Regions from separate parts of the Cryobacterium arcticum genome, predicted to be linked through region 2. Evidence: predicted binding sites of a transcription regulator. Region 2 holds the regulator's gene; the other holds the start of a gene.
The links. The regulator HspR, encoded in region 2, represses chaperone genes until heat shock. The targets are predictions, from matches to a motif close to AAGTTGAGTCNNNNNGACTCAACTT.

Region 1: PA27867_RS06945 (ATP-dependent Clp protease ATP-binding subunit) is a predicted target of HspR. The motif match lies at 7,542-7,566, and genes of this name have one in related genera.

What each region holds. Positions count from the first base shown of each region.
Region 1 is NZ_CP016282.1:1,556,441-1,572,052, forward strand. Features, by position in the region: gene PA27867_RS06895 (hypothetical protein) at 1-314, shown strand, start outside; gene PA27867_RS06900 (helix-turn-helix transcriptional regulator) at 308-574, shown strand; gene PA27867_RS06905 (NAD(P)-dependent alcohol dehydrogenase) at 571-1,539, shown strand; gene PA27867_RS06910 (DNA alkylation repair protein) at 1,536-2,021, opposite strand; gene PA27867_RS06915 (DinB family protein) at 2,089-2,670, shown strand; gene PA27867_RS06920 (substrate-binding domain-containing protein) at 2,815-3,810, shown strand; gene PA27867_RS06925 (ABC transporter permease) at 3,807-4,850, shown strand; gene PA27867_RS06930 (ATP-binding cassette domain-containing protein) at 4,847-5,632, shown strand; gene PA27867_RS06935 (carboxymuconolactone decarboxylase family protein) at 5,845-6,162, shown strand; gene PA27867_RS06940 (lipoprotein) at 6,196-6,795, shown strand; gene PA27867_RS06945 (ATP-dependent Clp protease ATP-binding subunit) at 7,605-10,175, shown strand; gene PA27867_RS06950 (glutamine synthetase III) at 10,250-12,427, opposite strand; gene PA27867_RS06955 (HelD family protein) at 12,619-14,862, shown strand; gene PA27867_RS06960 (TetR/AcrR family transcriptional regulator) at 14,955-15,587, opposite strand; gene PA27867_RS06965 (hypothetical protein) at 15,591-15,612, opposite strand, start outside.
Region 2 is NZ_CP016282.1:3,875,044-3,890,655, forward strand. Features, by position in the region: gene PA27867_RS17605 (NtaA/DmoA family FMN-dependent monooxygenase) at 1-1,270, opposite strand, end outside; gene PA27867_RS17610 (dihydrofolate reductase family protein) at 1,498-2,061, shown strand; gene PA27867_RS17615 (carbohydrate kinase family protein) at 2,130-3,062, shown strand; gene PA27867_RS17620 (hypothetical protein) at 3,217-4,188, shown strand; gene PA27867_RS17625 (aldo/keto reductase) at 4,305-5,276, shown strand; gene PA27867_RS17630 (NAD-dependent epimerase/dehydratase family protein) at 5,273-6,274, shown strand; gene PA27867_RS17635 (aldo/keto reductase) at 6,303-7,163, shown strand; gene PA27867_RS17640 (putative quinol monooxygenase) at 7,258-7,560, shown strand; gene PA27867_RS17645 (LysR family transcriptional regulator) at 7,575-8,510, opposite strand; gene PA27867_RS17650 (heat shock protein transcriptional repressor HspR) at 9,276-9,689, opposite strand; gene PA27867_RS17655 (DnaJ C-terminal domain-containing protein) at 9,699-10,712, opposite strand; gene PA27867_RS17660 (nucleotide exchange factor GrpE) at 10,705-11,391, opposite strand; gene dnaK (molecular chaperone DnaK) at 11,391-13,256, opposite strand; gene PA27867_RS17670 (response regulator transcription factor) at 13,474-14,244, shown strand; gene PA27867_RS17675 (sensor histidine kinase) at 14,241-15,612, shown strand, end outside.

The DNA.
Region 1 (15,612 bases), 1.9 Mb from region 2:
CGTACGCCGCACTCATGCTCTGGAGCATCGGTGGCGCCATTCTGGGCACCATCGTGCTCAATATCGGCGCGGGCCTGATCTCGCCCCGCGAGGCGACCGTGACCGACCAGCGTGACACCGAGATCCACCGGACCGGTCAGTACATCGGGCAGTCCTTCGTGATCCTCGGCGCCGTGCTGGCCCTGCTGTTCGCCCTGGCCGAGCTCGATCCGTTCTGGATCGCCAACGTGATCTACCTGGGCTTCGTGCTCTCGGCGGTCCTGGCCTCCGTGGCCCGGATCGTCGCGTACCGTCGCGGGTTCCAGTCATGGTGAAGGCCACCAGTATCACCAACAGCATCCGCGGGCTGCGATTCGAACACGGCGAGATGACCCAGGCCGACCTGGCCCGGCAGGTCGGCGTGACCCGGCAGACCATCATCGCCATCGAACAGGGCCGGTATTCGCCCTCGCTCGAGGTGGCGTTCCAGATCGCGCGGGTGTTCAATCGACCACTCGACGAGGTATTCCAGTACCCCGCCGGCCCCACGCCGCCCGCCAGCCCCGCACCGCCAACACCCGGAGGACGCTCATGAGAGCCATCGTGCAGGATCGTTACGGCTCGGCCGACGTGCTCCACCCCGCCCAGATCGACCGGCCCTCGCCCGGCGACGACGAGGTTCTCATCGCGGTGCGGGCCGCCAGTCTCAACATCGGCGACTGGCACATGATGACGGGGCTCCCCCTGCTGCTGCGCCTCGCCGCGGGGCGGCGCGGCCCGAAGAACCGGGTGCGGGGCATGGATGTCGCGGGTCGGGTCGAGGCCGTCGGCACCCAAGTCACCCGGTTCCAGCCCGGCGACGAGGTCTTCGGGGTCTGCGACGGGTCACTGGCCGAGTACGCCGTGGCCCGGGCCGGCACCCTCGAGCCCAAGCCGGCCGGCCTGAGCTTCGAACAGGCGGCCGCGGTGCCCGTCTCGGCCGTCACGGCCCTGCAGGGACTGGCTTCGGTGCGCGCGGCCGGCGCGGGGGAGCGGGTTCTCGTGATCGGCGCATCCGGCGCGGTCGGCGGCTTCGCCGTGCAGCTGGCGCACGCCTTCGACGCCCACGTCACGGGAGTCTGCAGCCCGGGCAAGGCCGACTACGTGCGCTCGCTCGGGGCAGACGTGATCGTGGACTACACGCGCGGGGACATCACCCGGTCGGGTGAGCGTTATGACCTCGTGCTCGACACTGCGGGCAACCGGTCGGTTTCGTCCCTGCGCCGGCTGCTCGCGCCACGTGGCACCCTGGTGATCGTGGGCGGCGAAGGCGGCGGCAGGCTCACCGGCGGGTTCGAACGGGCCCTCCGGGCGCTCATCCTCTCGCCCCTGGTGCCGCAGAAGCTCACCGGCCTCACGTCGGTCGTGCGGCATGGCGACCTGCACATCCTTGCGGGGCTACTCGAGAGCGGAGCGATCACCCCGGTGATCGACGGCGTCTACCCCCTCGCCGAGGCCGCCACCGCGATGCGCCGGCTCACGGATGGCAGCCCCCGCGGCAAGCTCGTGGTCACGATCTAGTCGGCGGCGGCGAGCAGCCCGGCGGCGCGGCGAAGGCTGTCGCTGGGGTCCGCGGCCCACCGGTCGAGCACCACCTGAGCGCGGCCCCTGGCCGCTCCGGTGAGGCCGGCGACGAGGGGGCGCACCACGTCGACCGCGAGAGGATCCACCAGGGCGGGCAGCCGGGCCTCGCGTAGGAACCCCTCGATGCGGGTGAGGTCGGAAGCACGCAGCATCCGCACATGGGTTTGCAGAAGCACGACGGCTGCGAGGCGTCTCTCGAACACGGGCAGGGCCCAGAGCTCGCTGCTCAGGGCCGTGATGTCGTCGTGGTCAAGGGCGGGGTAGCGCCGGCCGGCGTCGCGCACCGTGCCGCGGACCGCGCCGACGGATGCGCCGTAGAAGGCCAGGGTCCCGCCCAGGCGGGCCCGTTCGGCCTCCGCGCGTTCCCAGGAGCTCTCGCGTTGCAGGGTGGCGTCCACGAACTCGCCCGCTGCAGTCATGGTTCTATTCTCCCTGCCTGTTCTCCCTGACTGTCGCGCAGCGCGGTGATCTGGAAGGCTGGAGCGCATGACCGAAGACGCTTACGCCGGAGACCTGCGCCGTTATCTCCAGGAGGCCAGGGAGGCCCTGGTCTTCAAGCTCGACGGGCTCAGCCCCTACGACATGCGCCGGCCCCTGGTGCCGACCGGCACCAACCTGCTGGGTCTGGTGAAGCACATGGCCGGCGTGGAGGCCGGATACCTCGGCGCGACCTTCGGCCGGCCGTTCCCCGAGCCGATGCCGTGGATGGACGACGGCGCCGAGGACAACGCCGACATGTGGGCCACCCTCGACGAAACGCGGGACGGCCTGGTGGACCTGTACCGGCGGGTGTGGGCGCACTCCGACGCCACCATCGCCGACGTGCCGCTGCACGGAACCGGCCGGGTGGCGTGGTGGCCGGCCGAGCGCAACACGGTGACCCTTCACCGCATCCTGGTGCACCTGATCAGCGAGACTCACCGGCACGCCGGTCATGCCGACATCGTGCGCGAGCTGATCGACGGGGCGGCCGGGCTGCGTGCCCTCAACGACAACCTGCCGTCGGGCGGCCCTGCGTGGTGGGCAGATTACCGGGCCGGTCTGGAGCAGACCGCCCGTCAGGCTTGACGCCCCGGCTGTGACCTGCGCCGCCCGCGGCCTAAAGTGGACTGCGCCCCGTAACGACGCCCCTCAACGCAAACACCCGGACTCTCCCCAGGGGAACACTCCGGTAGACCGCACCGCCAGCACACACCGAAGGACGAAAGCACCGTGTCGAGAATCCCTGCCCGCTGGGCCCGCTCCGGCGCGGCTGCCGCCCTCGCCCTGCTCACCGTCACCGGTCTCGCCGCCTGCACCGGGCAGCCGATCACGTCCGCGGGGACGGCCGGTGCCGCCGCCGGCGCATCCGACCGCACCTACGCCCTCGTGGTGCACTCCGTTCCGGGCGACGCGTTCTGGGATGTCGTCAAGTCCGGCGCTGAGGCGGCCGGCTCGCTCTACGGGGCCACGATCACGTATCAGGGCGACCCCGATGTGCAGAAGCAGAGCCAACTGATCGAAACGGCCATCGCCGCCCAGGTCGACGGCATCATCGTGTCGATGGCCAACCCGGACGGCCTGCGCGGCGCCCTCGCGGATGCCGCCGCAGCCGACATCCCGGTGATCACCATCAACTCCGGCGCCGAGGAGTCCGCGTCGGTCGGCGCCCTCACCCACGTGGGGCAGAGCGAGTACCTGGCCGGGCAGGGGGCGGGCACCAAACTCACCGAGGCCGGCGCCGGCAAGGTCATCTGCGTCATCCACGAGGCCGGCAATGCCGGACTCGAAGACCGGTGCCGCGGCGCCGCGGACACCCTCGACGGCAGCATGACCAATCTGCAGGTCGACATCGCCAACGTCGCGGATGCCCAGAACACCATCAAGAGCGCGCTGCTGGCCGACCCCACCATCGACGGTGTCCTCACCCTCAACTCCGCGGTGGGAGTCGCCGCGGCACAGGCCGTGACCGAGGCCGGCAGCGACGCCCAGATCGGCACGTTCGATGTCTCGGCCGATGTCACCGGGCTGATCAGCGACGGCAGTATCCTCTTCGCCGTCGATCAGCAGCCCTACCTGCAGGGCTACCTGCCGGTGAGCTTCTTCGAGCTGTTCTACACGAACGGCAACGTGGTCGGCGGCAACCTGCCGGTCTACTCCGGGCCGGGCTTCGTCACCCAGGAGAACGCCGACCAGGTGGCCGGGTTCGCCGGCAACGGCACGCGATGACGCAGCTGGCCGCGCCACCCCGCCGGGACGAGAGGCTCGCCGCGACGCACCCCGTGGTGCGCCTGCTGCGCCGCCCCGAGATGGGCGCGCTGGTCGCCGCCGCCGCGATCTTCGGCTACTTCTCCCTGGCCACGACCTCGTTCCTCACCCCGGCCGGCGCAGCCACCTGGCTCTACTCGGCGTCGCTGTTCGGCATCATGGCCGTCGCCGTGGCGATGCTCATGATCGGCGGCGAGTTCGACCTGTCGGCCGGTGCCATGACCGGCACCACCGGACTGCTCGTCGGCGCCTTCACCACCCAGTGGGGGATGAACCTCTGGCTGGCCATGGTGCTCGCCCTGCTCATCGCCCTCGCGGTCGGCGCCTTCAACGGGTTCCTCGTCGTGCGTACCGGCATCCCGAGCTTCATCGTCACGCTTGGCACCTTCTTCATCCTGCAAGGCCTCAACCTCGCCGGCACCAAGCTCGTGACCGGCCAGGTCGCCATCCAGGGCATGAGCTTGGTGCCCGGCTTCGACGCCGGCAAGGTGATCTTCGGGTCGACGATCCCGGTCGCCGGACTGAACCTCAAGGTGTCGGTCTTCTGGTGGCTCGGACTCACCCTCGTCGCCAGTTGGATCCTGCTCCGCACCCGCTACGGCAACTGGATCTTCGCCATCGGCGGGGCGTTGCAGAGCGCCGTGCAGACCGGGGTTCCCGTGCGACGCACCCGGATCGGCCTGTTCATGGGCACGGCCGCGGCCGGCTGGCTCGTCGGCATGCTCTCGCTCTTCGACGTGGCGACCGTGCAGGCCACCACGGGCATCGGCCAGGAGTTCGTGTACATCATTTGCGCCGTCGTGGGCGGCTGCCTGCTCACGGGAGGCTACGGGTCCGCCGTCGGCGCGGCACTGGGCGCGCTCATCTACGGCATGATCCTGCAGGGCATCGTCTTCGCCCAGTGGGACAACAACTGGCTCAAGGCGTTCCTGGGCGGGATGCTGCTGCTCGCCGTGCTGGTCAACCTCTCGGTCCGCCGCCAGGCCGGGGTGCGCCAATGAGCACTGTGGAGACGGCCATCCTGCAGGTGCGCGGGGTGGGCAAGGTCTACGGCTCGGTCATCGCGCTCAGCGACATCTCCACCTCGGTGGCGGCGGGCGAGGTGCTCTGTGTCCTGGGCGACAACGGCGCGGGCAAGTCGACACTGCTCAAGATCCTCGCCGGAGTGCACCCGCATTCCTCGGGCGAACTCCTCCTCGACGGAACCAATGTGCGTTTCGCCGGCCCACGTCAGGCCCTCGACGCCGGGATCGCCACCGTCTACCAGGACCTGGCGATCGTGCCCCTGATGCCGGTCTGGCGCAATTTCTTCCTCGGCGCCGAGCTGAGCGCCGGCGTCGGCCCGTTCTCCCGGCTCAGGGTCGCCGAGATGCGGGCGATCACCCTGGAACAACTGGACCGGATGGGCATCGACCTGCGTGACGTCGATCAACCCATCGGCACCCTCTCCGGGGGCGAGCGGCAGTCGGTGGCGATCGCCCGCGCCATCTACTTCGGCGCCAGGGTGGTCATCCTCGACGAACCCACCTCCGCGCTCGGCGTCAAGCAGGCCGGGGTGGTGCTGCGCTACGTCGCACAGGCCCGCGACAACGGGCTCGGCGTCGTGTTCGTCACCCACAACCCGCACCACGCCTACCCGGTCGGCGACCGGTTCCTGGTGCTCAACCGCGGCGCCAGCCTGGGCGAATTCGACAAGGCCGGCATCACCATCGAGGAACTCACCCGGTTGATGGCCGGCGGCGCCGAGCTGGATTCACTGGCCCGGGAGATCGAGCGCGGCTGATCCAGGCGCCGGCCGGCGCCCATCCGGTGTCATCCGTTTCGGAGGATTCCACGGCCCGGCCATCGGCCTCGGCGACATAGGTTGCTACCGTCTGGGGCGACAGGCCGATGAGTCGCGTCTGCCGGGCGAGAGAGCTGAACCCGACAGCGTGGCTCCGGCATCGGTAGGAATCGACGACAGCAGGGCGATGCCCTGGAATTGGAGTGATACCCATGGCTAGAGGAACAACCCCGGTGCTCGATGCGGCGGCCGAGATCAACGCGGTGTCGCTGGCCCGCACCGAGCTCGACCCACGCACCCTGATGATCGCCAGGATCGCCGCCCTCGCGGCGGTCGATGCACCCGTCGCCTCGTACCTCCTCCACGTGGGACCGGCCGCGGAGGTAGGGCTGACGGTCGATGACGTCCAGGATGTTCTCGTCGCCGTGGCTCCCATCGTGGGTACCCCGCGATTGATGTCCTCGGCGCGCAAGATCGCGGAAGCCCTCGACCTGGCCATCGAGCTGGGAAGCGAAGACGACACGCAGTAGTCAGTGACCGACAACCGAGTGAGGAGCACCCCCGTGAAGAAGCCCATCGTGTTCATGGTGCTGCTGGTGCTTCTCACCGGCTGCACGGCCGGCGGCGATTCCGCGTCGCCGAGCCCGACGGCGACAGGTTCGCCGACTGCCACGGCCGGGTCCACGGCCTCCCCGCCGACCGCGGCCCAGGTGACCTGGGCGGGCACGGTCTGCAGCGACATCACCACGCTCAAGACGGATGTCCAGGGCCTGGCCGCCGCCGCGGCCACCGGTGGGGACTCGGTGGGAACGGCCATCTCCAAGCAGATGGACACGGTCTCGGCGTCGGCCACGGACCTGGTCGACACCGTGAAGTCGCCGCCGGAGAACCTGGGCGACGATCCGGAACTCCTCGCCGTGCAGGACTCGATCGACAAGGTCGACCAGTCCCTGAAGACCTTGGAGGCGAGCGCCAGCCAGGTGCAGGGCACGACGGGGGCCGCCCTTGTAGACGCGTTGGCCACAGTGGTCGGCGACACCGGAGACGTGCTCAACAGTGTCGCCGGCACCGTGCAGACCGTCACCACGGCCATCAACGACACGTCGAGCACCCTCGGCCAGGCCTTCCGGGCGGCCCCGGAGTGCGCCGACCTCACCTCCTAGCCCGCCCCCCGGTCGCGACCAATCCGCTGATCGAAACCCGTCCGCTGTGGCGACCCGTCCGCTGATCGAAACCCGTCCGCTGGTCGTGACCCATACGTTGATCGAGCTTGTCGAGATCCCGTGAGCCGAACGCGTTGGCGACGTCACTCACCGGGTCTCGACAAGCTCGACCGCCGAGGTGGGCGCGAGCGCAGACGGTCTCACCGGGTCTCGACAAGCTCGACCGCCGAGGTGGGCGCGAGCGCAGGCCGTCTCACCGGGTCTCGACGAGCTCGACCGCCGAGGTAGGCGCGAGCGCAGGCCGTCTCACGGTGTCTCGACGGGTTCGACCGACGCGAGGTCTGGGGTGGTCGTGACCCATACGTTGATCGAGCTTGTCGAGATCCCGTGCGCCGAACGCGTTGGCGACGTTACTCACAGGGTCTCGACACGCTCGACCGCCGAGGTGGGCGCGAGTGCAGGCCGTCTCACCGGGTGTCGACAAGCTCGACCGACGCGAGGCCTGGGATGGTCGTCACCCGTGCGTTGATCGAGCTTGTCGAGATCCCGTGAGCCGAACGCGTTGGCGACGTTACTCACAGGGTCTCGACAAGCTCGACCGCCGAGGTGGGCGCGAGCGCAGGCCGTCTCACCGGGTCTCGACAAGCTCGACCGCCGTTGAGGGGCTCGACCGTCGTGGTCGGCGATCTCGGCGGACTCAGGGGAGTCCCAGCTTCGGACGGGAATGAAAAACGCCCCCAGGCGTTGACTTGAGTCGAGGGCGCTCAACTTTCGGGATCCCTCCTCGTTTTGACTCCCAGGAGGTTGCATTGCCTACATACTTCGGCCCGGCCGGATCCGAGAACGGTTCCTTCGACGAGTTCCTGGCCCGCTACCTGCAGGGCCAGCGCTCCGCGCAGTCCGGTCGACCCATTGAGATCACCCGACTGCTCAGCCGGCGCACCCACGAGCTCCTCGTGCAGGCCGCGCAGTTCGCCGTCGACCACGACCACGCCCACGTCGACGCCCTGCACCTGCTGCGCGTCATGGTGGAGCAGGAACCCGCCGCGTCGGCCATCCGCCGGGCCGGTGGCGACCCGGCCGCGATCGTGACGGCCGCCGATCAGCGACTGCCGGAGTCGAGTGACCAGCAGGCCACCTCGGCGCCCGCGCTAACTCCGTCGGCCCAGCGCGCCCTGCTCGACGCCCACCAGGTCGCCCGCGCCTTCGGCTCCACCTACATCGACCCCGAGCACCTGTTCTTCGCGTTCGTCGTGAACCAGGACGCCCCGGCCGCCCAGGTGCTGGCCGCCGCCGGCGTTACCGCCGAGTCCCTGCAGGCCGGAGCCCAGCAGGCCGAGGCCGACGAGGCCCAGGCCGCAGCCGGCAACCCGGTCGGCGACGGCACCTCCGACACCCCGATGCTCGACACCTATGGCGTCGACCTCACCGAGCGCGCCCGCTCCGGCAAGCTCGACCCGGTGATCGGCCGCAGCGACGAGATCGAGCAGACCGTCGAGATCCTCTCCCGGCGCACCAAGAACAACCCGGTGCTGATCGGCGAGGCCGGCGTGGGCAAGACCGCGGTGGTCGAGGGCCTTGCGCAGGCCATCGTCGACGGCCTCGTGCCCGAGCAGTTGCGGGGCAAGCGGGTCATCGCGCTCGACCTGCCCGCCATGCTCGCCGGAACCCGTTACCGCGGCGACTTCGAGGAGCGCCTCACCAAGACCATGGATGAGATCAGCCTTCATAGCGACGAGATCATCGTGTTCCTCGACGAGCTGCACACCGTCGTCGGCGCCGGCGGCTCCGGCGAGGGCGGCATGGACGCCGGCAACATCCTCAAGCCGCGCCTGGCGCGCGGTGAGCTGCACGTCGTGGGCGCCACCACCCTGAACGAGTACCGCAAGGTCGAGAAGGACCCGGCCCTCGAACGACGCTTCCAGCCCGTGCGGGTGGGGGAACCCGGCATCGAGGATGCCGTGCAGATCCTCGCCGGCCTGCAGGAGCGGTACGCCGAGCACCACTCGGTGCGCTACACGGATGCCGCGATCCGCGCCGCCGTGGAGATGAGCGCCCGGTACATCCCCGACCGGTTCCTGCCGGACAAGGCCATCGATCTGATCGACCAGGCCGGCGCCCGGGCTCGCCTGGCTCTCGGCTCCCGCGTGGACGTCGACGGGCTGCGCGAGAAGCAGGCGGCACTCGAGTCGGCGAAGGCCGACGCGGTCGCCGCCGAGCAGTACGAGGAGGCGTCCCGCTTGCGCGACGAGGCTGAGACGATCGCGGCGACCATCGATGCGGCCGTCATCAGCCAGGGCGGCGAGGACTCCGGTCCGTCCGCCGTGGTGGACGAGGCCGAGATCGCCGCGATCATCGCCAGGGCCACCGGCATCCCGGCCAGCCGCCTCACGGCCGGTGACCGGGAGCGCCTGGCCCGGCTCGAGGACGACCTGCACGAGCGGGTCATCGGACAGGACGACGCCGTGACCGTGATCGCCAAGGCCGTGCGGCGCAACCGCACCGGCATGGGCGACGCGAACCGTCCGGTCGGCAGCTTCCTCTTCCTCGGCCCCACCGGGGTGGGAAAGACCGAACTGGCCAAGTCGCTGGCCGAGTCGCTCTTCGGCGACGAGAAGGCCATGCTGCGCTTCGATATGAGCGAGTTCAGCGAGCGTCACACCGTGAGCCGCTTGGTCGGCGCCCCTCCCGGCTACGTCGGTTACGACGAGGCCGGTCAGCTGACCGAACACGTGCGGCGGAACCCCTACTCGGTGGTGCTGCTCGACGAGATCGAGAAGGCGCACCCGGACGTGTTCAACCTGCTCCTGCAGGTGCTCGACGACGGCCGGCTCACCGATGGTCAGGGTCGCACGGTGGACTTCCGCAACACCGTGGTGATCATGACGTCGAACATCGGCTCCGAGGTGCTGGCCAGCCGCAGCGGCGCGCTCGGCTTCACCGCCGATCTGGACGGCGCCGGCAACGGCTTCGGTTCGGAGAAGGCGTTGCGCGACCGGGTGATGGCCAAGCTCCGTGAGGCGATGCGGCCCGAGTTCCTCAACCGGATCGACGAGGTCGTGCTGTTCCGCAAGCTCGAACAGACCCAGCTGCGCCGCATCGTGCGGCTCCTGCTCGGCCAGACCGAGAACCGGGTGCACGCCCAGGGCCACACCCTCACGGTGACCGACGAGGCGATCGATTGGATCGCCGAGCACGGTTACGAGCCCGAGTACGGCGCCCGGCCGCTCCGCCGGGTGATCCAGCGCGAGGTCGACGACCGGATCGCCGACCTGCTGGTGGCCTCGGCCCTCGGGACCGGCGGCATAGTCGCGGTGAGCGTGCAGGACGGCGCCCTCCGAGTGGCGGGCGAGCCGGCCCGGATGCCGCTGGCCGCCTAAACGGCACACGAGAGCCCCCAGCCGGAACCCACACGGGTTCCGGCTGGGGGCTCTGTCGTGTCCTCCGTCGAGGGCTACAGGATAAAGAGCATCTCCTGGTAGGTCGGCAGCGGCCACAGGTCGTCCGCGACGAGGTCCTCGAGCGCGTCCGCGGCCGTGCGTACGGCGGCCATGGCCGGCAGCAGCGCATCCCGGGCGTGCTCGGCCTCGGCCAGCGCCTCATGGCCGGTCTCGGCATCCAGCGCGGCCTTCAGGCCGGCCAGGGCGCTCCGCAGCTCGCCGACCGGGCCCGTCACGGCCAGGAGCGGCGCGGTGTCGGCGTCCACTCCGGCGGCCGACAGCGCCCCGACGTTGACGGCCAGCTCGGTCTGGTACCGCACGGCCGCCGGGAGGATCTGCGTGGTGCCCATTTCCAGGGTGAGGCGGGCCTCCACGCCGATCGTGAGTGCGTACTGCTCCAGGCCGATCTCGTACCGGCTGTGCATCTCCCGGTGATTGAAGACCTTGTACTTCTCGAACAGGTCCATGGCCGGCTCGGTGATGAGCTCGGGCAGGGCGTCGAGCGTGGTGCGCAGGTTCGCGAGTCCCCGCTTCTCGGCCTCGATCGGCCAGGCATCCGAGTACCCGTCGCCGTTGAACACGACGGCGCCGTGATCGGTGATGATCTGCGTGAGCAGCGACTGCACGGCCTCGTCGAAGTCGGTGCCCGCCGCGACGGCGGCCTCGAGGTCGGTGGCGATGTAGTCCAGCGACTCGGCCATGATCGTGTTGATGGTGACCATCGGGCCGCTTACGGTCTGCATCGAGCCCGGGGCGCGGAACTCGAACCGGTTGCCGGTGAACGCGAACGGGCTGGTGCGGTTGCGGTCTCCAGGATCGGTCGGCAGCACCGGGAGAGTGTCGACGCCGATGATCATGCTGCCCTTGCCCTTGGAGGAGGTGGCGGCGCCGTTCTTGATCTGTTCGAAGACATCCGCCAGCTGGTCGCCGAGGAAGATCGAGATGATCGCCGGCGGGGCCTCGTTGGCGCCGAGCCGGTGGTCGTTGGTGGCCGAGGCCACGGAGACCCGCAGGAGGCCCGCGTACTTGTGCACGGCCCGGATGACCGCGGCGCAGAAGACCAGGAACTGGGCGTTGTCGTGCGGGGTGTCGCCGGGAACGAGCAGGCTGCCCAGCTGGTTGTTGCCGAGCGAGAAGTTGACGTGCTTGCCCGACCCGTTGACGCCCTGGAACGGCTTCTCGTGGAACAGGCACTCCATGCCGTGCTTCTTGGCGATGGCCTTGAACGTCGTCATCAGCAGCTGCTGGTGGTCGGCCGCGATGTTGCCGCGTTCGAACATCGGAGCGATCTCGAACTGGCCGGGCGCCACCTCGTTGTGCCGGGTCTTGGCGGGGATGCCGAGCTTGAACAGCTCCCGCTCGGTGTCCATCATGAAGCCGAGCACCCGCTCGGGGATGGCGCCGAAGTAGTGGTCGTCGAACTCCTGGCCCTTGGGCGGCTTGGCGCCGAACAGGGTGCGGCCGGAGTTCAGCAGGTCGGGGCGGGCCAGGAAGAAGTGCCGGTCCACCAGGAAGTACTCCTGCTCAGGACCGCAGAACGAGACGACCTTCGCTGGCTTGTCGTGGCCGAACAGGCGCAGGATGCGTTCGGCGTGCTCGCCCATCGCCTGCTGTGAGCGCAGCAGCGGGGTCTTGTGGTCGAGGGCCTCTCCGGTCATCGAGACGAAGACCGTGGGGATGCACAGGGTGTTGCCGTTCGGGTTCTCCAGCACGTAGGCGGGGCTGGTGACATCCCAGCCGGTGTAGCCGCGGGCCTCGAAGGTGTTGCGGAGGCCCCCGTTGGGGAAGCTGGACGCGTCGGGTTCGCCCTGCACCAGGGTCTTGCCCGCGAACTCGGCCAGGGCCGTGCCGTCGCCGACCGGTTCGAGGAAGCTGTCGTGCTTCTCGGCCGTCAGACCGGTCAACGGGTAGAACACGTGCGCGTAGTGCGACGCGCCCTTCTCCATCGCCCAGTCCTTCATGGCGCTGGCGACGGCATCCGCAACCAGGGGGTCGAGCATGGCGCCGTGTTCGATGGTGGCCATGACCGACTTGTAGACCAGTTTCGGCAGCCGCTTCTGCATGACGACGCTGCTGAACACGTTCTCGCCGAAGATCTGGCCGGGCGTTTCGGTGTCGGTGAAGCTGACGGCCGGAGGCACATAGGCCTCAACGTCCCTGATCGCCTGCAGGCGCATGGCATTTCCACTCATTTAATACCCCTTTGATTCGGGCTCTTTCCGCGACTAGTTACGGAATCCGGTGCTCCAAATGTAGGGAGCTTCTATGCCGGTCACATTTCGGACGCATGACGGACTCGGTCTCCGCCCTCTCCCGATCGGGGAACGAAACCGACGCGCACCGCCAGCGGCTAAACTGGTCGTTTGATTTGAGGGGTGTTTGAGTGGTCGACCAGGAGCTCGCGCGGGAACAGGACTATGTCGCCACGCTGTACGCGCGACTCGACGCGCTGCAGCGCGAGGCCGAGGCCCAGCTGAAGGCCGTGCGGATGCTCGACGTCGGCGGCAACCACCAGTCCCGGTCTGAGCGCGACACCTTCGCCCGCACCTACGAGGACCGCATCGTGCAGCTGCGCGAGGTGGACGACCGGCTCGCGTTCGGCCGCCTGGAGACCGCCCCGGAGGACGACGACGGTACCCCCGTGTACCGGTACATCGGCCGGGTGGGCCTGCGGGACGAGAACCTGCAGCCGATCCTGCTCGACTGGCGGGTGCCGCAGGCCAGCGCCTTCTACCAGGCCACCGCCGCCACCCCGCTCGGCGCCAGGTCCCGCCGGCACCTGCTCTCCAGCGGCCGCCGCATCATCCGCATCGAAGACGAGATCCTGGATGCCGCGCTGCTCGAGGGCGACACCGCCGGCCTGCACCAGGGCGAAGGAGCGCTGCTCTCGGCCCTCACCGCCCAGCGCACCGGCCACATGAATGACATCGTCTCGACGATCCAGGCCGAGCAGGACCGCATCATCCGCTCGGAGCTGAACGGCGTGCTCGTCGTGCAGGGCGGGCCCGGAACCGGCAAGACCGCCGTGGCTCTGCACCGCGCCGCCTACCTGCTCTACACGCACCGCGACCGGCTGCAGAACGCCGGAGTGCTCATCGTGGGCCCGTCCACCTCGTTTCTGCAGTACATCGAGGCGGTGCTGCCGTCGCTCGGTGAGACCGGCGTGGTGCTCGCGTCGGTGGGCCAGCTGTTCCCCGGCGTCGAGGCCAGCCACGAGGATGCGCCGGCCGTCGCCGCGCTCAAGGGCCAGACGTTCATGGCCGACCTCATCGCGCGCGCCGTGAAGAGCCGGCAGAAGGTGCCGGCCGGCAACCAGAAGCTGCTCGTGAACGGCGACACGCTCCTGCTCAAGCCGCAGTTGATCGAGTCCGCCATCCACCGGGCGCGCGCGGGCGGCAAGCCGCACAACGAGGCCCGAGTGGTCTTCGTCAAGCACGCCCTCAACTCCCTGGCCCGGGAATGGCTCGAGCAGTTGCAGAAGCAGGGCCGGTCGATGGACGACACCGATCTGCCCATGCTGCGCGAAGACCTGCGCCTGGCCGACGACGTGCGGGTGGCGCTCAACACGGCCTGGCTGCCGCTGACCCCGCAGAAGCTCGTGCAGGACCTCTACGCCCGGCCGCAGTGGCTGGAAGAGCTGACCCCGCGCTGGCGGGCGGCCCAGCGTGCCCTGCTCTACCGCACCCGGGACGCCGAGTTCACGATCGCCGACATCCCGCTGCTCGACGAGGCGGCTGAGTACCTCGGCGAGTACAGCGCGGTCGACGCCGCCCAGAAGCGCGAGGCCAAGGAGCAGCGGAAGCGCGACATCGAGAACGCCGAACTGGCCATTAAGAACATGGACGTCAAGGGCCTCGTGAACGCGAAGGCCCTCGCCGACAACTTCGCCGAGCTCGGCGACCGGGCCACGACGGCCGAACGGGCAGCGCTGGACCGCAGCTGGACCTACGGGCACGTGATCGTCGACGAGGCGCAGGAGCTCTCGCCGATGCAGTGGCGGTTGCTCATGCGCCGCGGCCCGCGCCGCTCGTTCACCATCGTCGGCGACATCGCCCAGGCCGCCGCCGCGGCGGCGGCAGACAGCTGGCGGGAGGCCCTCGCGCCAGTGCTGGAGGCCTCCTTCGAGGCCAACCGCTGGCGCCTGGAGGAGCTCACGGTGAACTACCGCACGCCCAGCCAGATCGCCGAGGCGGCCGAGAAGATGGCGGTGGCGCACGGCCTGCCGATCACCGCATCCCGCACGGTGCGGGCCAGCGACTGGCCCGTCGAGGTGCTCACGGATGCGCTCGACGCCGTGCGCCGCGAACGCGCGCTGGGTGTGGGCGGCACCGTCGCGGTCATCGTGGTGGAGGAGCACATCGAGGCCCTCGCCGCGGAGCTGGAGGCGGAGTTCGGTGACATCGTCGGCCGGGGAGCGCTCGGCCTGCTGCGCGATGTGGCGCTGCTCACCCCGCAGGACTCCAAGGGGCTGGAGTTCGACGCCGTGGTCGTCGTCGACCCCGCTGGCGTGGTGGCCGCATCCGAACGCGGCGCAGGGGCCCTCTATGTGGCGATGACCCGCGCCACCCAGCGGCTCTACCTCGTGAGCGGCGGCCCGCTGCCGGCCGGACTCGACGACCGGGCCTGACCCTCGCGACTTCGGGCAAAGTGCTCTCTCGGGGGTGCTGAGGGGGCAGTTCGGCGCAAGTCGGTGACGGGCGCGGCGGCGGGCGGTCTGTGTTAGTCGGAGGGCGGCCGGAAGGCCTGCATGGTGGCGAGGAGCGCCTCGGGGTCGAAGGCGGCCGGCGCGCGGATCGCCTGGATAGAGGCGCCCTGGATGAGCGCGACGATGGTGGCGGCAAGGTCGTCGCCCGTCGCCCGACCCTGGATGCCGCCGCTGCCCGACGCCGATCCTTGGATGCCGTCCTGGCCGCTGCCCGCGGCGGCGACCTCGCGGCACACGGGCAGGAAGGCCTCCAGGTACCTGCCGAACGAGCTCTCGATGCGACTGCGGAAGAGGTCGTCGCGGCGGGAGAAGTAGAACGCGAAGAGCAACTCCACGCCGGCGTGGTACTCGGCGAGGCGTTCGAGCTCGCCCCGCACCATCCGCTCGAGGCGGTCCCACGGCGCAAGCGCGGCGAGGCCGGGGGCGGTCAGGGCGTCGAGTGTGCCGTCCAGCAGCACGTCGAGCAGGGCCAGGAGCAGGCCGTCCTTCGACTGGAAGTGGAAGAAGACCAGGCCGGGGGAGATGCCCGCGGCCGTGGCGACCCGCCGGGCGGTGACCGCATCGAGGCCGTCGGCCAGGGCGATCCCGTACGCGGTCGCGAGGATCTCCTCGACGCGTTCCTGCTCGGGTCGTTTGGGTCCACCCATCGGTCAGCCGATCGTCCCTGAGCGC
Region 2 (15,612 bases):
CCCTGAGGTTGTCGCGGAGCGTGGCCCCGGTGTATTCGCTGCGGATCAGCCCACGGCGGCGCAGCACGGGCGCCAGGCCGTCAGTGACCTCGCTGATATAACGGCGGGACAGCTGCCCGGCGATGAGGAAGCCGTCGCCGCCGACCTCGTCCATTGCCTCCTCCATCGCGTCGGCCACCTCCTCGACGGTGCCGCTCACTTCGAGCGACCCGAGCCGCACCGGGCGCTCGGCGATCTGGCGCAACGTGGTGGTGGGGTCGGAGCCCTGCAGCATGCCGAGCGTGGTGGAGGACGCCGCATCCGTCTTGATGGTCGGCAGCGGCGCGTCCAGGTCGAACTGGGAGAAGTCGATGCCGCTGGTCCAGGACAGCCGGGCCAGGGCGTCCTCGACCGTGGTGGCGTCGATGCGCTTCTTCTTGGCCACGGCCTCGTCGTGGGTCTCGCCGAAGACCGGGGAGATCGTGAACAGGATCTTGAGGTCCTTCGGGTCCCGGCCGAACCGCACCAGCCGCTCGGTCATGTCGGCGCGGTACTCCTTCATCGCGGCGATGCCGGGTACGGATGCGACGACGGTGTCGGCGTGCCTCGCCGCGAGGTCCCGGCCGGCCGGGGAGCCACCCGCCTGGCAGACCACCGGGCTGCCCTGCGGGGAGGGGATGGTGTTCAGCGGCCCGCGGGACTTGTAGAAGCGGCCCTCGAAGTTCACCGGGTGCACCTTGGTGTGGTCGGCGTAGATCCCGGCCTCGTGGTCGGCGACGACGGCGTCGGGCTCCCAGGACGCCCAGAGCTGCTTGACCAGGTCGATCCACTCATCGGCCATCTCGTAACGCAGGTCGTGCTCGAAGTGCACGTCCCGGCCGAAGTTCTGCGCGGTGCGCACGTTGTGGGCGGTGACCAGGTTGATGCCGGCGCGGCCGTGCGAGAGGTGGTCGAGGCTGGCCATCAGCCGCGCCGCGGCGAACGGCGGGTAGTAGGGCGTGGCGATGGTCATGATCACGCCCAGGTGCCGGGTGGCCTGCATGATCAACGGCACCAGAATGGCCGGGTCGTGTTTGGGCGCGTGGTTGGCCTTGGCGAGGTAGTACTCGGCGGTGCCCTGGTAGGCGTCGGGGATGAACGCGCCGTCCTCGAGCATCATGTAGTCGAACCGGGCACGCTCCATGGCGCGGGCGAGTTCGATGTACAGGTCGGGGCTCGTCCAGTCCCTGGCCGCCTCGCCCGACCAGTCCTTGCCCCAGCCCGGAAGCGTGTAGTTGAGAAACCAGCCCATGTGGAACATTCGCCCGCCCTGCCCTTCTTCGATGACTTCTCCCACTCAAGTGGCGGCGCATTTCCCGAAAGGTGACCGGAGGTTACCGCTGTATTGCGCCGCCCGGGCCGGCCCGGCCGGGCGTCGGATCGGGGCTGGCCAGAGCAGGCAGTGGCGAGCAGAATGGATGCGCCACGCCGCGGTGAGCACCTCACCGGGGTCGGCATCACCGCGGGAGGAGCACACGAATGGGCATTCTGATCTGCACGGGCATCACCTCACTCGACGGCTACGTGGCCGACGAGAAGGGCAACTTCGACTGGAGCGTGCCCAGCGAGGAGGTGCACACCTTCGTCAACGACCTGGAGCGGTCGGTGGGCACCTACCTCTACGGCCGGCGGCTGTACGAGGTGATGGTGGCGTGGGAGACCATGCACCTCAACGACGACGACCAGCCCGCCGTGATGCGCGACTACACCGCGATCTGGCAGGCCGCCGACAAGATCGTCTACTCCAGCACCCTGGCCGAGGTCTCCAGCCGGCGCACCCGCATCGAGCGCAGCTTCGACCCGGAGGCGGTGCGGGAGCTCAAGCGAACTGCGACCGGCAACCTGTCGGTGGGCGGCCCGAACCTGGCCGCGCAGGCCTTCGCGGCCGGGCTGGTCGACGAGGTGCAGCTGTTCGTATCGCCCGTGGTCGTAGGCGGTGGCACGAGGTTCCTGCCCGACCATCTGTCGCTGTCGCTCGAGTTGAAGGACGAGTACTCCTTCCGCAACGGCGTGGTGTACCTCGGCTACCGGGTGCGCCGGTGACGGCACCGGGCGGACGGGCCGCGGGATAATGGGGCTCTCGCCCCGCACACCACCGACAGGACCAGCCGATGACGCCTGACCACTCGTTCCCCGCCACCACCCGCGCCCTCGTGATCGGGGAGGCCCTGATTGACATCGTGCGGCGGCCCGGCGCGGAGCCGGTGAGCCACGCCGGCGGCAGCCCGATGAATGTGGCGTACGGGCTCGGCCGGCTGGGCGTGCCCACCACCCTGGTCACCCAGATCGGCGCCGACCCGTTCGGTGACCTCATCGCCCGGCACCTGCGCGCCGCCGGCGTCGACCTGCTGCCCGGGTCGGTCACGGCGAGCGCCACCTCCAGCGCCACCGCCATCCTCGACGCCACCGGTGCCGCCACGTACGACTTCGACCTGCGCTGGGAGCTGCCGGAGCTGTCGCTGCCGGCTCCGTGCACCCTCATCCACACCGGTTCGATCGCCGCGATCCTGCAGCCCGGCGCCCGGGCGGTGCTCAGCGCGTTCACGAGCGCCCCGGCCGGCACCCTGCTCAGCTACGACCCCAATGTGCGGCCGGGCATCATGGGCAGCCGCGACGAGGTGGTGCGGGCCGTCGAGGAGCTGGCCGTCGCCGCCCACGTGGTGAAGATGAGCGACGAGGATGCCGCGTGGCTGTACCCGGGCCGCGACCTGGACCAGATCACACGGGACTACGTGGCGGCGGGGGTGGCCCTGGTCGCCATCACCCGCGGCGGCGACGGCGCGATACTCCGCGCCGGCGGGGCCACGGCCGAGCTGGCGGCGCATCCGGTGGCCGTGATCGACACCATCGGTGCGGGCGACTCGTTCATGTCGGGCCTGCTCTACGCGATCCTCGCCGGCGGGACCACCGAGGCCGTGCTGCAGAACACGCTGGACGCGACCGACCTCGGCCGGCTGGGCCAGACCGCCCTGGCCAGTGCCGCGGTCACGGTGTCGCGCGCCGGCGCGAACCCGCCCACCGTGGCGGAGCTCGCGGCATGCTGACCGACCTGCCGCCGGCCTGCCGCCGGCCTGCCGAAGCAGACCGTACCGGGCAAGTCAATCCCCTTGAACGTGGGGCAGAGCCTGGCTTTACTGTGCGTACGTTGTCCCCGTCTTACGGGTCTCCGACAGCGGGATACAGGAAGTCTGGTGCGACATGGTGGTCACAACAACCGATACCGCGGTGCAAGTCTCGGTCGAACTCACCCCCTCGGATGGCGTGGTGATCGAAGGCAGTTCGCTGGGGGTCACCATCCGGATCACCGCGCTCCGCTCCGCGATGATCGACCATGCCGAGATCTCGCTGATCCGCAAGGTGAACTACACCTACGGCCGCGGCAACATCTACGGCGGCGTCTTCCCCGCCCGGGAACGCAGCACCGAGGTGCTCGCGGCGGTCACGGTGCCGCCGCCCGGCGCGATCCCGGCCGGCCAGTCCCGGGTGCTCACCGGCAGCCTCAACATCCCCGGCGACGGCCCGGCCTCCGTGCGCGGCGACCTCATCGACGTGGGCTGGTCCGTGCGGTGCGTGCTTCGGGCCGCCGGCGGGCAGATCATCAAGCGCGAGCGCCTCATCGACGTGCAGTCCTGGGGCCAGACCAGCGCCACCGACATCGGCCACCCGCCGGTCGGGGAGAACCTGGGCCACGTCGCCCTCGAGTTCATCGCGCTCTCCTCCCGGGTGCTCGAACCCGGCACCCCGCTCACCGGGGTCCTGCGGCTCCGTGCCCACGACGCCGTCGCCACCCGGGGAGTACGGGTGCAGCTCGTGCGCTGCGAGGAGGTCTGGGGCGGGCCCGGCCAGGAGGCGAACCCGGACGCGAGCGAATCCGAAGGATACCGGCACTCCGAAGCGGTGATGGCCGCCGTCACGCTGGCTCCCGCGGGAACCCTGACCCCCGGCACGGTGGTGGACCTGCCCTTCGCGGTCGAGACGCCTGCCGGGCTGCCGGCCCCGTCGCTCTCGATCGGCAACCTGCACGTGCGCTGGGAGATTCGGTCGGTCGTCGACCTGCCGCTGCGGCTGGACCCGCGGCTGTCTCTGGACCTGCTCGCGGTCACCGCCACCCGGCAACCCACCGCGCACCCCGCCGAACACCCGCGATCCGGCAGCCTCGACACCGACTGACCGGCCCGCCCGAGCACCACGTCGTACCCGATCCGTCCGATTGAGAAGCCGGACTGCTGGATTGCATCCGGTTCTCCTGTTGGACAGCGACGTGGCGCGAGGAGCAGCCTGAGGGTATGGAATACACACACCTCGGCCGCTCCGGCCTGTCGGTTTCGCGTCTCTGCCTGGGCACCATGAACTTCGGACCGGAGACCGACGAGCCCACCTCGTTCGGCATCATGGACGCCGCCCGTGCGGCGGGCATCAACTTCTTCGACACCGCCAACGTCTACGGCTCCAAGCTGAGCCGCGGCGCCACCGAGAGCATCCTCGGCCGCTGGTTCGCGCAGGGTGGCGCGCGCCGCGAGGACACCGTCCTGGCCACGAAGGTCTTCGGCACCATGTCCGACCGTCCCAACGACGGCAAGCTGTCGGCGCTCAACATCCGTCGTTCGCTCGACGAGAGCCTGAAGCGGCTGCAGACCGACCACATCGACCTGTTCCAGTTCCACCACGTGGACCGGGACACCCCGTGGGACGAGATCTGGCAGGCCATGGAAACCGCCGTGGCACAGGGCAAGATCCTCTACGCCGGCAGCAGCAACTTCGCCGGCTGGCACATCGCCACCGCCCAGGCCGAGGCCCGCAAGCGCAATTTCACCGGGCTGGTCAGCGAGCAGTCGCTGTACAACCTGCTCAAGCGTGACATCGAACGTGAGGTCATCCCGGCGGCGCAGGCCAACGGGATGGGCATCCTGCCCTGGTCGCCCCTGGAGGGCGGCCTGCTCGGTGGGGTGCTGCGCAAGGAGCGCGACGGCAGCCGCCGGGCCTCCGGTGCCAACGCGGAGAAGCTCGAGAAGAACCGCGACGCCATCGGCGCCTACGAGGACTTCGCCGCCGAGCTCGGCACCGAGCCGGGCGACCTCGGCTTGGCCTGGCTGATGCACCAGAAGGCCGTGACCGCACCGATCATCGGCCCGCGCACCATGGACCAGCTCGAGGCCGGGCTGCGCGCCGTGGACGTGAAGCTCGACCAGGCCGCGCTGACGCGGCTCGACGAGATCTTCCCCGGCTACAAGACCGCGCCGGAAGACTACGCCTGGTGAGCGCGACACTGAGTGTTCTGTTCATCGGCGGCAGCGGCGTTATCAGCGCCGCCGCCGCGGAGCTGGCCGTGGCCCGTGGGCACCGGCTCACCGTGCTCAACCGGGGCCAGTCCGACCTGCAGGCCGTGCCCGCCGCCGCTGAGCTGCTGACCGCGGACGTGCGGGATGCCGCCGCGGTGCGGGCCGCCCTCGGCGAGCGCCACTTCGACGTGGTCGTGGACTTCGTCGCGTTCACGCCCGAGCACGTGCGGGCCGACATCGAGCAGTTCACCGATCGATGCGGCCAGTACGTCTTCATCAGCTCGGCCTCGGCGTACCAGAAGCCGCCGGCCGCGCTGCCGATCCGGGAGTCCACACCGCTGCACAACCCCCACTGGCAGTACTCCCGCGACAAGATCGCCTGCGAAAACGTGCTGCTGGACGCCTACCGCGATCAGGGTTTCCCGGTCACGATCATCCGCCCCTCACACACCTACGACCGCACCCAGATCACGCTGCTGAACGGCTGGACCGACATCCACCGGATGCGCACCGGGCAGCCGGTGGTGGTGCACGGCGACGGCACCTCGCTCTGGACGCTCACGCACAGCACCGACTTCGCCAAGGCCCTGGTCGGCCTGTTCGGCCGCTCGCAGGCGCTGGGCGACAGCTTCACGATCACCTCGGACGAGTACCTGCCGTGGGATGCCCTCTACGCGGAGTACGCCCGCGCCGCCGGCGCCCCCGCGCCCGAGATCGTGCACGTGGCCAGCGACACCATGGCCGCCGAGAACCCGGAGTGGAGCGGGCCTCTGCTGGGCGACCGCTCCCACTCGGTAATCTTCGACAACACCAAGGTGAAGGCACTCGTGCCCGACTTCGTCTGCACCACCCCGGTGGCCCTGGGCTTCCGCGAGGCGATCGCCTGGTACGACGCGCATCCGGAGCAGCAGGTCGTGGATGCGGCGCTGAACGCCACCCTCGACCGGCTCGTGAGCGCGCACTCCACCCGTTCCTGAACATCCGTTACACAAGATTGGACACCCTATGAAGACCCGCCAGCTCGGCGATCGCACCGTGAGCTCCATCGGCCTGGGCGGCATGCCCATGTCGATCGAGGGCCGACCCGATGAGGCCCGCTCCATTGCCACCATCCACGCCGCCCTCGAGGAGGGCGTGACCCTGATCGACACGGCGGATGCGTACCACCTGCACGCCGACGAGGTCGGGCACAACGAGTCGCTCATCGCCCGCGCCCTCGCCTCCTGGGGTGGCGACACCTCGCAGGTGGTCGTGGCCACCAAGGGCGGGCACCTGCGCCCCGGCGACGGCAGCTGGTACGTCGACGGCCGGCCTGAGTACCTCAAGGAAGCCGCGAAGGCGTCACTGCAGCGGCTCGGCGGCGACGCCATCGACCTCTACCACCACCACCGGCCCGACCCGGCGGTGCCGTACGCCGACTCGATCGGCGCCATCCGCGACCTCCTCGATGAGGGTGCCATCCGCCTGGCCGGCATCTCCAACGCCAACCCGGAGCAGATCCGTGAGGCCTACGAGATCCTCGGCGGCCGGCTCGCCAGCGTGCAGAACCAGTACTCGCCGGCGTTCCGCAGCAGCCAGCCCGAGCTCGACCTCTGCACCGAACTCGAGGTCGCCTTCCTGTCCTGGAGCCCGCTGGGCGGCATCAAGTCGGCCGCCGACCTCGGCACCAGGTTCGCCCCGTTCCAGCAGGTGGCGGATGCCCGCGGCGTGAGCCCGCAGGTCGTCACGCTGGCCTGGCACCTGGCCGCTTCGCCCCGGGTGATCCCCATCCCCGGGGCGAGCCGGCCGGAGAGCATCCGCAATTCGGCCCAGGCGGCCGACCTCGTCCTCACGGCCGAGGAGCTGGCCGCGCTCAACGCGGCCTGAGCCGCACCGAGCTCACCGCACGACCAGCACGGCGGCCGGGAATTCTGTTCCGGCCGCCGTGTTGTCTGTCAGTACAACCGAAACTGGAGCATCCATGACCGCCACCGTTCACCTCACCCTGCAACTCGACCCGAACGCGCTCGATCGCGCAGCGGCGGTACTCACCGAGACCCTGACGGCCACCCGCGCCTGGCCCGGCAACGAGGGACTCGAGGTGATCGTCGACGACGCCGACGCGACACACGTGATCGTCGTCGAGTCCTGGGCCAGCGCGGCCGACCACGCGGCCTACGCCGAGTGGCGCACCACCCCGGAGGGCGTCAACCGGCTCGGCGAGATCCTCGCGGCCCCGCCCGTGAAGACGGTCTTCTCCGAGCGGATCCCGCTGGGCCTGTAGCCCCCGACGGTTGCTCAGGCAGCCGTGCCCACCCGGTCGTCTGCTGCACCGAGAACCTCGGCACCGGTCCGCGCGGCGGCGACGTCTTCGAGCAGTTGCTCGAGGAACGCCGACGCGGCCGGGCTCGGCTCGTCGGCCACGGCCACGGCCACGGTCCACTCGGGCACGCTGGCCGGCAGCGGCACGGCCACGAGGTCGTCGGGCCGTTTCTGCGCGAAGCTTGTGGGCACGATCGCCACACCGAGGTTGTAGCCCACCAGTTCGAGCAGCGGATGCACGTCGTTGACCTCCAGCGCCGCGCGGTACTCGAAGCCGGCCGCGGCGAAGGCCCGCCGGGCGAGCATGTGGGCACCCCAGCCGGCCTGGAATCCGACGAGGGGCTCGGCCCGGAGGGTCTCAAGGTCCACCTCGGTCAGGGACGCCACGGGGTGATCGGGGTGGCAGAGCACCACCATCTTCTGGCTGCTCAACCGGTGCAGCCGCACCCCGGGCGGGGTGTCGCCGGTGACGACGACCAGGGCCACGTCGGTGGTGCCGCTCGCCACGCCCTCGATGAGCTCGACCGAGCCCACCTGGCGCAGCCGCACCTCCACGCCCTGGTTGGCGGTGCGGAAGCGGGCGAGTTCGGCGGGCAGGTCCACGGAGCCCAGGCAGGGCTCGGCGCCCACGGTGAGGCGGCCGCGCATCAGGCCGCGCACCGCGGCGACCGCGTTCTGGGCGGCGGAGGCGCTCGCGAGCGTGCGCAGCGCATCCGCCAGCAGGGCCTGGCCGGCGGCCGTGAGCTCGACCCGACGGGTGCTGCGGATGAACAGCGAGGTGCCCAGCTCGATCTCGAGCGCCCGAATGGACGCGGAGAGCCCCGACTGGGAGATGTGCAGCAACTCGGCTGCCCGGGTGAAGTGACGTTCGTCGGCGACCGTCACGAAGTGCTCAAGCTGGCGCAATTCCATTGTGCAAGTCTATGACTGAGTATGGCTGCAATCAGAAGACGGCACGCTGATCGAGCTTGGGTCGCGAGGTCTCGACAGGCTCGACCGACGGGACTGGCGCGACCCACACGCTGGTTGAGCTTGTCGAAACCAGGCGACCTGCGACGACAGGCCGGCTCACCAGGTCCCGACAAGCTCGACCGACGCGACTGGCGCGACCCACACGCTGGTTGAGCTTGTCGAAACCAGGTGACGTACGACGACAGGCCGGCTCACCAGGTCTCGACAAGCTCGACCGACGAGACGGGAACGAGCACAGACAGGGTCACCAGGTCTCGACAAGCTCGACCGACGGGACTGGCGCGACTGGCGCAACCCACACGCTGGTTGAGCTTGTCGAAACCAGGCGACCTGCGACGACAGGCCGGCCCACGAGGTCTCGACAAGCTCGACCGACGAGACGGGAACGAGCACAGACAGGGTCACCAGGTCTCGACAAGCTCGACCGACGCGACTGGCGCGACCCACACGCTGGTTGAGCTTGTCGAAACCAGGCGACGTACGACGATAAGTCGGCTCACGAGGTCTCGACAAGCTCGACCGACGAGACGGGAACGAGCACAAACAGGGCCACCAGGTCTCGACAAGCTCGACCAACGAGACTGGCGCGACCCACACGCTGGTTGAGCTTGTCGAAACCAGGCGACGCACGACGACAGGCCGGCCCACGAGGTCTCGACGAGCTCGACCGACGAGAAGGGCGCGACTACACGCCGGATCGGGTCTCTACTTGTCGAGGGGGCGCCAGATCACGATCTGGTTGGAGCGGCGGGTGCGGGTTCCCGCGCGCATCGAGATGACCTCGCCGGCGGAACCGGCCGCGAAGACGCGGCGGCCCGGCCGGTTGAGCAGCTCGTCGGCCAGGGCCGCTTCGAGGTCCCCGACGCGGCTTTGCAGCGAGCGCACGGTGTCCTCCAGCGCGAGAATACGGCGGATGCCCTCCAGGCTCACGCCCTCGGCGCCCAGGTCGGCGATCTCCCGCAGCCGGGCCACGTCGCGCATGGAATAACGGCGCGAGCGGCCCGGCGTGCGGTCGGGGCTGACGAGGCCCAGGCGGTCGTATTGCCGCAGAGTTTGCGGGTGCATCCCGGCAAGCTCTGCGGCGGTACTGATCACGAAGACCCGGGTGTTCTCATCCATTGACGTTCGTTATCCCTTGGCCCGGGCGATGAGTTCGTCGCGCGGGTTCTCCTTGGGCAGGGCCTCGTTGAAGGCGAGGAGCTTCTCCTCGGCGTCCTTCGAGAGGTGCGATGGAACGGCCACCTGCACCACGGCGAGCAGGTCGCCGGTGCCCTTCGGCGTGACGACGCCGCGGCCCTTGACCCGCAGCACGCGACCACTGGGGGTGCCGGGTGCCACACGCAGCTTCACCGGCGGTCCGCCCAGGGTGGGCACCTCGATGGTGGCGCCGAGGGCGGCTTCGACAAAGGTCACGGGCACGTTCACACGCAGGTTCAGACCCTCACGCTCGAAGACCGGATGCTTGCGCACGGTCACGGTGAGCACGATGTCGCCGGGCTCGCCGCCATCCGGGCTGGGTTGCCCCTGCCCGCGCAGCTTGATCTTCTGACCGTCGGCGACGCCCGCGGGGATCTTTACCTTGATCGGCCGACCCTCCTGCGTCTGCAGGGTGATCTGATCGCCATGGGTGGCCGTGATGAAGTCGACCGTGGTGGACGCGATGACGTCGCGGCCCTTGCTGGGGCCACCGAAACCGCGGTAGCCGCCGCTGGGCGTGCCGAACCGGCCGCCGGCAGCGCCGGCACCCTGTCCGCCACGGCCGAACATGCCACCGAGGATGTCGTCGAAGCCGGCCTGCTCATAGGAGTAGCCCTGTTGCCGGGCTCCCCCGCCGAACATACCGCCGAAGACGTCGTCGAACCCACCCTGCTGGCCACCCTGGCCAGGGGCGGTGAAGCGAGCTCCACCGCCCATGGCGCGCACGGCGTCGTACTCCTTGCGCTGTTCGGGGTCGCCGATCACCGAGTGGGCCTCGCTGATCTCCTTGAACTTCGCCTCCGCTGCGGGGTTACCCGGGTTGGAGTCGGGGTGGTACTTCCGAGCGAGCTTGCGGTACGCCTTCTTCAGGTCGGCGGCGGAGACGTCTTTCGAGACCCCGAGAACCTTGTAGAAGTCCTTGTCGAACCAGTCCTGGCTAGCCATCGCTCGGTACCTGCACGACGACCTTGGCGACCCGCAGCAGCGAGGAACCGAGGTAGTAGCCGGTCTCGACGACATCGCCGACGGTTTCCACCTCGACGTCCGGGCTGGGCTGCTGGAAGATGGCCTCGTGCACGGTGGGGTCGAAGACGTCGCCGACCGAACCGTACGGCTTGAGGCCGATGCGCTCGGTGCTGGCTCGCAGCTTCGCGGCGATGGTCGCGAAGGCGGTGTCGCCCTCGAGGTCGCCGTGCTTCTCCGCCCGGAACAGGTCGTCGAGCACCGGCAGCAGCACCTTGACGACCTCTCCGGTGACGCGCTCGCGCTCGATCTCGCGGTTCGCCTCGGTGCGCTTGCGATAGTTCGCGTACTCGGCGGTGACCCGCTTGAGGTCGGCGAGGTGCTCGTTCGAGGGGTCGTTGGCTTCGAGAGTGGCCGCGTCCAGGATGTCCTGCACGGTCAGCTCGTCCTCTTCGATGCCCTCGGCGCTCGCGGCGTCAGGGCTCTCGCCCTGCTTCACCTCGGATGCCTCGGTCGCGCCGACCGCGGCGGCCAGCTCGGCCTCCGCGTCCGTTGCGGCGTCGGACCCGCCCGCCGCGGGGGCGCCCGAGTCGGGCGCTCCCGCAGCAGAGGCGGATTCTTCTTCGGGACGGTTCTCGTCCGGGCGCTTGGAGTCGCCCATTACTTCTTCGCTTCGTCCTCGTCGTCGACAACCTCGGCGTCGACAACGTCTTCGTCGGTCTTGCCGGCGTCGGCGGGCTCAGCGTTCTCGGACGCGCCGGACGCGGCATCCGCCTGGCTGGAGGCGTAGATGGCCTCGCCGAGCTTGCCCTGGCTCTCGTTGAGCTTGTCGAACGCGGTCTTCACCGCGTCGTCGTCGTCACCGGCGAGAGCGGACTTGAGAGCGTCGACGTCGCCCTGCACCTCGGTCTTGACCTCTTCGGGAAGCTTGTCGTCGTTCTCCTTGATCAGCTTCTCGATCGAGTAGGCGAGCTGCTCGGCCGTGTTGCGGGTCTCGGCGGCCTCGCGGCGGCGCTTGTCCTCTGCCGCGTGCTCTTCACCCTCGCGAACCATGCGCTCGATGTCTTCCTTGCCCAGCGCGGTGCCGCCGGTGATGGTCATCGACTGCTCCTTGCCGGTGCCCTTGTCCTTGGCGGACACGTGCACGATGCCGTTGGCGTCGAGGTCGAAGGTGACCTCCACCTGCGGGATGCCGCGCGGAGCCGGCGCGATGCCGGTGAGCTCGAAGGTGCCCAGGTTCTTGTTGTCGCGGGTGAACTCGCGCTCGCCCTGGAAGACCTGGATGGCCACGGACGGCTGGTTGTCGTCGGCCGTGGTGAAGGTTTCGCTGCGCTTGGTGGGGATGGCCGTGTTGCGCTCGATGAGGCGCGTCATGATGCCGCCCTTGGTCTCGATGCCGAGGCTCAGCGGGGTGACGTCGATGAGCAGAACGTCCTTGCGCTCGCCCTTCAGCACACCGGCCTGGAGGGCGGCGCCGACGGCGACGACCTCGTCGGGGTTGACACCCTTGTTCGGGTCCTTGCCGCCGGTCTCGGCCTTGACGAGCTCGTACACGGCGGGCATACGGGTGGAGCCACCGACGAGAACGACGTGCGCGATGTCCTCGACCTTGACGCCGGCCTCACGGATGACGTCCTGGAACGGCTTCTTGGTGCGGTCGAGCAGGTCTTCGGTCATCTTCTCGAACTGGGCGCGGGTGAGCGTCTCGTCGAGGTTGGCCGGGCCGTTCTCCGTGAGGGAGAGGTAGGGCAGCTGGATGCTGGTGGACATGCTCGAGGAGAGTTCCTTCTTGGCCTGCTCCGCGGCTTCCTTGAGGCGCTGCTTGGCGATCTTGTCCTTGGAGACGTCGACGCCGGTGGTTTCCTTGAACTTCTTGATCAGGTGGTCCACGATGCGCTGGTCCCAGTCGTCGCCGCCGAGGCGGTTGTCACCGGCGGTCGAACGCACCTGGATGGTGGAGAACTCGTCGTCCTTGCCCACCTCGAGGAGGGAGACGTCGAAGGTTCCGCCACCGAGGTCGAAGACCAGGATGAGCTCGTCTTCCTTACCGCGGTCCAGGCCGTAGGCCAGGGCGGCCGCGGTGGGCTCGTTGATGATGCGCAGCACGTTGAGGCCGGCGATCTCGCCGGCTTCCTTCGTGGCCTGACGCTCGGCGTCGTTGAAGTAGGCGGGAACGGTGATGACGGCATCCGTCACCTTGTCGCCCAGGTACTGCTCGGCGTCGCGCTTGAGCTTGGCCAGGATGCGGGCGGAGATCTCCTGCGGGGTGTACTTCTTGTCGTCGATGGCGACGGTCCAGTTGGTGCCGACGTGGCGCTTGACCGACGAAATGGTGCGGTCCACGTTGGTGACGGCCTGGCGCTTGGCGGTCTCACCGACGAGAACCTCGCCGTCCTTGGTGAATGCGACCACCGAAGGGGTGGTGCGGAAACCTTCAGCGTTTGCGATGACGGTGGGTTCTCCACCCTCGAGAACGGCCACCACCGAGTTAGTGGTTCCGAGGTCAATGCCGACTGCACGAGCCATGTGAGAGTATCTCCTTCAAAAGATGGGGTTCAAGGCGTATTGCTAAGACTTGAGTGTTGCTGACTCAAGTGTGGCACCGGCGGAAAAACTCGTCAAGTTGATGCGGACAAACTTGAGTCCACGAGGCTCAACTCTCAGCATCTTCACAAGCTCAGGGCCCCGGATACCCGTGGGAGGCACTCCCAGGCGAATCCTGAGACAATATCGTGTGCCAGCCTTGCCCCCGCCCGACCCGATTGCGGACTCCGTGCGCCGGCGCGCCGTGCTCGCCAAGCTTCCGCGCATCTCCCGGCTCGACGGAACGGCCATCCGGGTTCTGCTCGTCGACGACGAAGACACCCTCACTACTCTGGTGAGCCTCGCTCTCAGCTATGAGGGCTGGCTGGTCGATGTGGCGCACACCGGTCAGGATGCGCTGCGCGCGTACCGCGCCAACCGGCCGGACGTGATCATCCTGGACATCATGCTGCCCGACACCGACGGGCTGAGCGTGCTGCGGCACCTGCGCGACAACGGGTCGAGCACCCCCACCCTCTTCTTGACCGCGCGGGACTCCGTGGACGACCGCATCATCGGTCTCACGGCCGGCGGCGACGACTACATGACCAAGCCGTTCAACCTGGAGGAGCTCGTGGCCCGGCTGCGCGGGCTGCTGCGCCGCGCCGTGCAGGCCGCGCCCGACGACGGCTCCCGGCTCGTGGTCGGCGATCTCAGCCTCGACGAGACCAGCTACCAGGTGCGGCGCGGCGAGACCGACATCATGCTCACCACGACGGAGTTCGACCTGCTGCGCTACTTCATGCGCAATCCGATGCGGGTTCTCAGCCGCGCGCAGATCCTCGACGAGGTCTGGAACTACGACTTCGCCGGCAGGGCGAGCATCGTGGACCTCTACGTGTCCTACCTGCGCAAGAAGATCGACGCCGACCGGGCGCCGATGCTGCAGACCGTGCGCGGCGTGGGGTACCTGCTGCGGGCTGCCGAGTGACCACCCGCTGGAGCCTCCGGCGCCGCCTCGTGGTGGGCATCGCGGGCGTCGTGGCCAGCATGATGCTCGCCTCGGGCATCCTGAGCATCGTGGCGCTGGGCACGTCGACGATCACGGTGGCGGATGCGCAACTGACGGCCTCGATCTCGGCGTTGAGCCGGTCGGTCGACAAGTTCGGCCACAGCGCCGGCGGTGCCACGGACGGCACCGACCACAGCCGGGCCGGGCACAGCGGCGCCGGTTACAGCGGGGGCGGCTACACCGACAAGGGCGCCGGTCATCCGGACACCGCCGCCCGCGACACCGGCGAGGTGCGCACCAAGTCGCTCGTCGACTTCGTCGGGCACGGGCGCGGCAGCGTGATCGCCATCCTCTGGCGTGGCGAGGTGGTCGACTCCGCCCTGTTCTCCGACACCGGAGCCGTGGTGCTCACCACGGATGTGGCCGCAGACATCGCGCGGTCGGTCGAGGCCTCCGGCGGCACGGCGCCCAACCGCACCCTCGAGTTGGGCGAGCTGGGTCGCTACCGCCTGGCCACGGTGGTCAATGACGGCGACGTGCTCGTGGCCGCCGTGCCGCTGGCCGCGGCCGACCAGGCGCAGCTGCGTCAGGGAGTGGCCATCGCCATCCTGACCGTGCTCGCCCTGATCGGAACCATCGTCGGCACCATCGTGGTGGTGCGCCTGGCGCTCCGCCCGCTCGGCCGGGTGGTCGACACGGCCGTGGCCGTCACCTCGCTCAAGCTCGATGCGGGCGATCACGGCATCGCGCCCCGCGTGGCGCCCGCCGACACCGACCCCCGCACCGAGGCCGGCCAAGTGGGCGAGGCGCTCAACCAGTTGCTCGACCACGTCGACACGGCACTGAGCGTGCGGGCGGCGACCGACCGGCGCATGCGCCGGTTCGTCACGGATGCCTCGCACGAACTGCGCACCCCGCTCGCGGCCATCCAGGGCTACGCCGAACTCACCCGGCAGGACAGCGCGGAGCTGCCCGAGGTGACCGAGTACTCGCTCGCGCGCATCGAGTCGGAGGCCCGGCGGATGAGCTCGCTCGTGGCCGACCTGCTGCTGCTCGCCCGCCTCGACGAGGGACAGGACCTGCACGTCGACGACGTGGACCTTGCCGACCTGCTGCTCACCGCGGTCAACGATGCCCGGGCCTCCGCGCCGGGGCACACCTGGATCGCGGAGGTGCCGGACACGGCGGTCGTCGTGCGCGGTGACCGGGAACGGCTGCACCAGCTGCTGGTGAACCTGCTTTCCAACGCACAGGGCCACACCCCGGCCGGCAGCGTCGTGACCACCACGCTGCGCGTGGACGGCCCGGGCCTGCCGGTGCAGCTGAGTGTGCGGGACAACGGGCCGG